3 regions of the Cupriavidus sp. 05L411 genome follow, and region 2 is predicted to be linked to each of the others. Evidence: predicted binding sites of a transcription regulator. Region 2 holds the regulator's gene; each other region holds the start of a gene.
The links. Region 2 encodes HrcA, which represses chaperone genes, less so after heat shock. Its sites were predicted from a motif close to TTAGCACTCNNNNNNNNNGAGTGCTAA; they were not measured.
Positions count from the first base shown of each region.

Region 1: groES (co-chaperone GroES) is a predicted target of HrcA. The motif match lies at 1,002-1,028, and genes of this name have one in related genera.
Region 3: rpoH (RNA polymerase sigma factor RpoH) is a predicted target of HrcA. The motif match lies at 1,150-1,176, and genes of this name have one in related genera.

Region 1 is NZ_JBFTOQ010000042.1:10,948-13,217, forward strand. Features, by position in the region: gene AC1DQR_RS32165 (zinc-dependent alcohol dehydrogenase family protein) at 1-613, opposite strand, end outside; gene groES (co-chaperone GroES) at 1,121-1,411, shown strand; gene groL (chaperonin GroEL) at 1,452-2,270, shown strand, end outside.
Region 2 is NZ_JBFTOQ010000007.1:160,208-162,477, forward strand. Features, by position in the region: gene AC1DQR_RS10410 (NAD kinase) at 1-639, opposite strand, end outside; gene hrcA (heat-inducible transcriptional repressor HrcA) at 754-1,791, shown strand; gene hemH (ferrochelatase) at 1,904-2,270, shown strand, end outside.
Region 3 is NZ_JBFTOQ010000003.1:263,172-265,441, forward strand. Features, by position in the region: gene AC1DQR_RS05190 (SCO family protein) at 1-37, shown strand, start outside; gene rpoH (RNA polymerase sigma factor RpoH) at 137-1,033, opposite strand; gene AC1DQR_RS05200 (pirin family protein) at 1,431-2,270, shown strand, end outside.

The DNA.
Region 1 (2,270 bases), on a different contig from region 2:
GCGCGACTGATGTCGCGGCATGGTCGATCGCGGTGGCGCCATAGCCCTCGATGATCGCTTTCTGCGCGGCTGAGCCCGTGGCATACACCTGCGCCCCGAGCGCGCGGGCGATCTGCACCGCGATATGCCCCACGCCGCCGGCGCCGCCATGCACCAGCACCTTCTGGCCAGGCTGCACGCGCGCGCGGTCGACCAGGCCTTCCCACGCGGTGATGAACACCAGCGGCAACGCGGCGGCTTCGCGCATCGACAGCGTGGCGGGCTTGCGCGCGAGCAGGTCGGCATCGACTGCCGCGTACTGCGCTAGCGATCCTTGCAGGCCGCCCACGCCACCGGTCATGCCATAGACCTCGTCGCCTGGCGCGAAGGCCGTCACGCCCGCGCCCACGGCTTCGACCACGCCGGCCAGGTCCAGCCCCAGCACGGCGGGCAAGGGGTGGCGGGCGTGCCCCGCCTGGCCGGCGCGGATCTTGGTGTCGAGCGGGTTGACGCCGCTGGCCAGAATGCGCACCAGTACCTGGCCGGGGCCGGGCACTGGCCTGGGAAGCTGGATGGCCGTGAACGGCGCGCCCGCGGATTCGACGATGAGGGCCAGCATGGTGGGGTGGGACATGATGCGCTCCGGATGGGTTGGCGAAGGGTTGGTGTGACCATTCTTGGCCAGGCAGGCACGTTCGTAAATCAACGCTTCTGTACTCTTGCCATGCAGTTTTGAATGGGCTGGCTTCTTGTCACACCGGCGTGGATGTGGGTGACGTTGAGGGTCGCACGGCAGGCGAAAGTGCCGCAGGCAACACCACGGGTGGCATGTGATGATCCGCCCCCGAGACACTGAGTTGGTGATCCATGGGTAACTTTTATTTCGGCGAAATCTGTCTGAATTCCATTGGGACGCGAATAAAGATCTCGCCGCGCGGCCAGGCCCCATAACGATTTTCACAATTCCAGGGTAAACACGTATCAAGTCGTTGACTTGAAAACGCTACCCCCCGTCCCTATAATTAGCACTCGTTGGGCATGAGTGCTAACAGACCTCTCCCAGCGTACTAATTCTGCTGGCCGTCAGTGCTGGCGGTCATTTTTGTGAACCTTAAATCACTTTTTGTACCAAGGAGTCCGTATGAATCTGCGTCCTTTGCACGACCGCGTGATCGTGAAGCGTCTGGACAATGAAACCAAGACCGCTTCCGGCATCGTGATTCCCGACAACGCTGCCGAAAAGCCTGATCAAGGTGAAGTGCTCGCCGTGGGCCCCGGCAAGAAGGACGACAAGGGCGCTTCGATCGTCCTCGACGTCAAGGTGGGTGACCGCGTGCTGTTCGGCAAGTATGCCGGCCAGGCCGTGAAGGTGGATGGCCAGGAACTGCTGGTCATGCGCGAAGAAGACATCATGGCTGTGGTGAACAAGTAATCCACGCACCCCATTCGTACAGATTTAGGAGATTCAGAACATGGCAGCTAAAGACGTAGTATTCGGCGACGCCGCCCGTGCCAAGATGGTCGAAGGCGTGAACATTCTCGCCAACGCAGTCAAGGTTACCCTGGGCCCGAAGGGTCGTAACGTGGTGCTGGAGCGCAGCTTCGGCGGCCCGACCGTGACCAAGGACGGTGTGTCCGTGGCCAAGGAAATCGAGCTGAAGGACAAGCTGCAGAACATGGGCGCGCAAATGGTCAAGGAAGTGGCTTCCAAGACCAGCGACAACGCCGGTGACGGTACCACCACCGCAACCGTGCTGGCCCAGTCGATCGTGCGCGAAGGCATGAAGTACGTTGCCGCCGGCATGAACCCGATGGACCTGAAGCGCGGCATCGACAAGGCTGTGGTGAACGCGGTCGAAGAGCTGAAGAAGCTGACCAAGACCACCACCACCAGCAAGGAAATCGCGCAAGTTGGCTCGATCTCGGCCAACAGCGACGAAGTGATCGGCAAGCTGATCGCTGAAGCGATGGACAAGGTCGGCAAGGAAGGCGTGATCACCGTGGAAGACGGCAAGTCGCTGGCCGACGAGCTGGAAGTCGTGGAAGGCATGCAGTTCGACCGCGGCTACCTGTCGCCGTACTTCATCAACAACCCGGAAAAGCAAGTTGTCGCCCTCGACAACCCGTTCGTCCTGCTGTTCGACAAGAAGATCTCGAACATCCGTGACCTGCTGCCGGTGCTGGAACAAGTGGCAAAGTCGGGCCGCCCGCTGCTGATCATCGCTGAAGACGTCGAAGGCGAAGCCCTGGCGACCCTGGTGGTGAACAACATCCGTGGCATCCTGAAGACC
Region 2 (2,270 bases):
CGACAATGTCGGGTGCAGGATCGGGCCGCCCGCCGACAGCGCATAGGCGGTCGAGCCGGTCGGCGTGGAGACGATCAGGCCATCGGAGCGCTGGTTGTACATGAAGTGGCCGTCCACCGACACCGCCAGTTCGACCATGCCTGAAATGCCGGAACGGTTGACCACGACGTCGTTGAAGGCCAGCGCGGAGAAGATCACGCCATCGTCGCGCACCACCTGGGACTCCAGCAGCATGCGGGTCTCGGACTCGTAGCGGCCCGCCAGCATGTCGGGCAGCACCGAATGCACGTCCTGCAACGGGATGTCGGTCATGAAGCCAAGGCGCCCGTGGTTCACGCCGATCAGCGGCACCGGGTAGCCTGCCAGCTGGCGCGCCAGGCCCAGCAGGGTGCCGTCGCCGCCGAGCACCACCGCCACATCGGCATGCTTGCCGATCTCGTCGGGCGCCAGCGCCGGATAGTCGGTCAGCCCGGTGGCCAGGGCCGTGTCTCGCTCGAACACCACATCCTGGCCGTTCCTGAGGATACAGGCGGCCAGCTCTTCCAGCGGGCCCTCGATGCCGGCTGTGGCGTACCTGCCGATCAGGGCGACGGTGCGAAATGGGGCGCGCGCGGCGCCGGGCTTGGGGAGCGAAGACATGCCGGGATTAGACCATACCGCCGTGACCATTGTCAGCAGGAGGGCGCTCGGCGCCGGGCCGGATCGCCGATGAGCCGCCCGAATGGTGAAAACTTGCGTAAAATCAGGAGCATCATGGATGAACGTGCGAAAACGCTTCTCAAAACCCTCATCGAGCGCTACATCGCCGAGGGGCAGCCCGTGGGCTCACGGACCTTGTCGAAGTACTCGGGGCTCGACCTGTCTCCGGCCACCATCCGCAATGTGATGTCCGACCTGGAGGAAATGGGGTTCATTGCCAGCCCGCATACCTCGGCCGGGCGTATCCCCACGCCGCGCGGCTACCGGCTGTTCGTGGACACCATGCTGACCGCCCAGCCGCTGGATGGCGCGCTCAACCTGGCCGAGCTGACCGGCAAGATCCGGGGCCAGCTGCACGGCCAGCAGCTCGGGCCGCAGCGGATGATCACGTCGGCGGCGCACACCTTGTCCAACCTGTCGCAGTTCGCCGGCGTGGTGATGACCCCCAGGCGCGCCCAGGCGTTCCGGCAGGTCGAGTTCATGCGGCTTTCGGACAAGCGCATCCTGCTGATCATCGTCACCCCCGAGGGCGACGTGCAGAACCGCATCATCCAGACCGAGCTGCCGTATTCCCCGTCGCAACTGGTCGAAGCCGCCAATTTCATCAACTCGCACTTTGCCGGCATGAGCTTCGACAATGTGCGCGACCACCTGCGCGGCGAGCTGCAGGCGCTGCGCATGGATATGTCGCAACTGATGCAGGCCGCGGTGGAGGCGGGCAGCAATGCCATGGCCGAGGGGGAGGACGACCACGTCTTCATCTCGGGCGAGCGCAAGCTGCTGGAGGTGGAAGACCTGTCCTCCAGCATGGAAAAGCTGCGCCGCCTGTTCGACGTGTTCGAGCACAAGACCGGCCTGCTCAAGCTGCTCGATGTCTCCAGCCACGCCCAGGGCGTGCAGATCTTCATCGGCGGCGAGAGCAAGCTGGTGCCGCTCGAAGACATGGCGGTCATTACCGCGCCCTACGAAGTCGACGGCCAGATCGTCGGCACGCTCGGGGTGATCGGGCCGACCCGCATGGCCTACGAGCGGGTGATCCCGATCGTTGACATCACCGCGCGCTTGTTGTCCAGCGCGCTCAGCCAGAACTAGTGTTGGCCCGGCCCGGTCTCACAAACTGCCTGTTCCCCTCATCCTGTAAGCTCGGCGAGACCTGGCGGCCGCGCGCCCTGTGCCCGCGCCGCCCCGCCACACCGGAAATTACATGACGTTCACCCCTGAACCGGCCTACCAGCATGGCCAGGCGCCGCGCACGGCCATCCTGCTGATCAACCTTGGCACGCCGGATGCGCCAACGCCGAAGGCGGTCGGCAGCTACCTCAAGCAGTTCCTGTCCGACCCGCGCGTCGTGGAGATCCCACGCGCGGCGTGGCTGCCGCTGCTGTACGGCATCATCGTGCCGCTGCGCTCGCGCGCCTCGGCGATGAAGTATGAGTCGATCTGGCTGCGGGAGGCGCATATGACGGGTTCCCCGCTGCTGGTGCACACCGAGCGCCAGGCTCACGCATTGCAACTGCTCCTGAACCAGCAAGGCCATGAGGTGACGGTGGCGTGCGCCATGCGGTACGGCA
Region 3 (2,270 bases), on a different contig from region 2:
GCCGATCGTGCACGACCTCAAGCAACTGCTGTCCTGATGCCGTCATGAGGCGGGCCGCCGGCGCGAAGCCGGCAGGCAAAATAAAACAGGGCCGGTCGCGAGACCGGCCCTGTTTGACTTCTGGCGCGCTTAAGCCTTAGGCAAAGGCCTGCAGCGCACCCTTCATCTTCTTCATCGCCGCGGTTTCGATCTGGCGGATGCGTTCGGCGGAGACGCCGAACTCGTCAGCCAGTTCGTGCAGCGTGGAGCCGCCCGAGCCGTCGTCGTTGACCTGCAGCCAGCGCGCCTCGATGATGCGGCGGCTACGGTCGTCGAGCTTGGACAGCGCTTCTTCCAGGCCTTGCACCTGCAGGCGGTCGTGGCGCTGCGCCTCGATCACGCGGGTGGGCTCGTTGTGGTTGTCGGCCAGGTAGGCGATGGGCGCGAAGTCCTCTTCGCCATCGTCGATCTGCCCTTCGAGCGCCAGGTCGCCGCCCGACAGGCGGGTTTCCATCTCCATCACTTCTTCCGGCTTGACGTTCAGCTCGCGCGCAACCGCGTCGATTTGTTCCGGCGTGAAGGTATGGGCACCCTGCTTGTGGCTGCGCAGGTTGAAGAACAGCTTGCGCTGAGCCTTGGTGGTAGCCACCTTGACCATGCGCCAGTTCTTCAGCACGTATTCGTGGATCTCGGCCTTGATCCAGTGCATCYCATACGACACCAGCCGCACACCCTGATCCGGGTCGAAGCGCTTCACGGCCTTCATCAGGCCGATATTGCCTTCCTGAATCAGGTCTGCGTGGGGCAGGCCATAGCCGAGGTACTGGCGGGCGATGGACACCACCAGGCGCAGGTGCGACAGCACCATGCGGCGCGCCGCATCGACGGAATCGTGCTCGCGCAACTCGCGCGCGAGCCGCTGCTCTTCCTCGGGGGTAAGCAGGGGAATACGGTGGACAGCCTGGATATAGCTGTCGATATTTCCCAGCGTTCCGGGAAAGGTCAGCGCAAACGTCCCGGCGCCCTGTGGCACCGCAGGCAGACGGTTGGTCATTTGGGTTTGGTCAGCAGATAGGACTGCGTTCACTCGATGGCTCCTTTCGCATCCGGCGGGTGGGTTGCCCGCGTGTGCGGCCCTTTTCAGGGTCTCGCACTGCATTGCAACACATATTAGCACTCAAGCCGGGGGACTGCTAAGTTGGAGTGTCAATAGGGTTGATAGTTCCTGGTAATCGAATGGTTATTCTACATAGTATTTTAGTCCGGCATCTTGCAGGATGTGACGAGGCCACTATCTCACGCGGGTACGCGAACGATCCGGCAATGATTAGAGGGCTGATGCCCCTGCCGGTTCTGTCGCCAGTTGAGATGCTGTGTTTCGCTAGCAGCTACACTCTTTTCATTTGTCTCAGTGATGCTGAGCGCCAGCATCGACCAAACCGGGGACCATCATGTCTGCCATCGAGCACTTGTTAAAGCCGCACACCCGTGACCTCGGCGACTTTGCCGTGAGCCGTCTGCTGCCCGCTGCGGCAACCCAGACTGTCGGCCCATTCATCTTCTTCGACCACATGGGCCCGGTGGCCATGCCGCCAGGGGAAGGCGCCGATGTGRGCCCGCATCCCCATATCGGCCTGGCCACGGTCACCTACCTGTTCGAGGGCGAGATCCTCCACCACGACAGCCTGGGCAGCAAACAGGTCATCAGGCCGGGCGACGTGAACTGGATGACGGCTGGCAAAGGCATCGCGCACTCGGAGCGCTCGCCCCAGTCCGCCCGCGATGCCGGGCCGCGCCTGCACGGCATCCAGACCTGGGTGGCGCTGCCCAAGGAGCACGAGAACGTCGAGCCGTCCTTTCATCACCATCCGGCCGCGACGCTGCCCAAGCTGGAGCGCCCTGGCGTACGCATGACGGTGATTGCGGGCGATGCGTTTGGCGCCGAGGCGCCGGTGAAGGTGTTCAGCCGCACGCTCTACGTGGCCATTGAGCTCGAGGCGGGCGCCAGCCTGGAGATTCCGGCGGAGCACGCCGAGCGCGGCATCTACCCGGTGGACGGCACCATCGCCCTGGACGGCGAAGTGTTGCCCGAGCGGCACCTGGCGGTGCTGGTGCCGGGCCAGCCGGTGACGTTGACGGCGCAGGTGGCGTCGCGCGTGATGCTGCTCGGCGGCGACCCGACCGATGGCCATCGTTTTATTTTCTGGAATTTCGTTGCCAGCACCAAGGAAGCGATCGAAGCAGCCTCCCAGCGCTGGGAAGATGACCAGTTCCCGCGCGTGCCGGGCGAG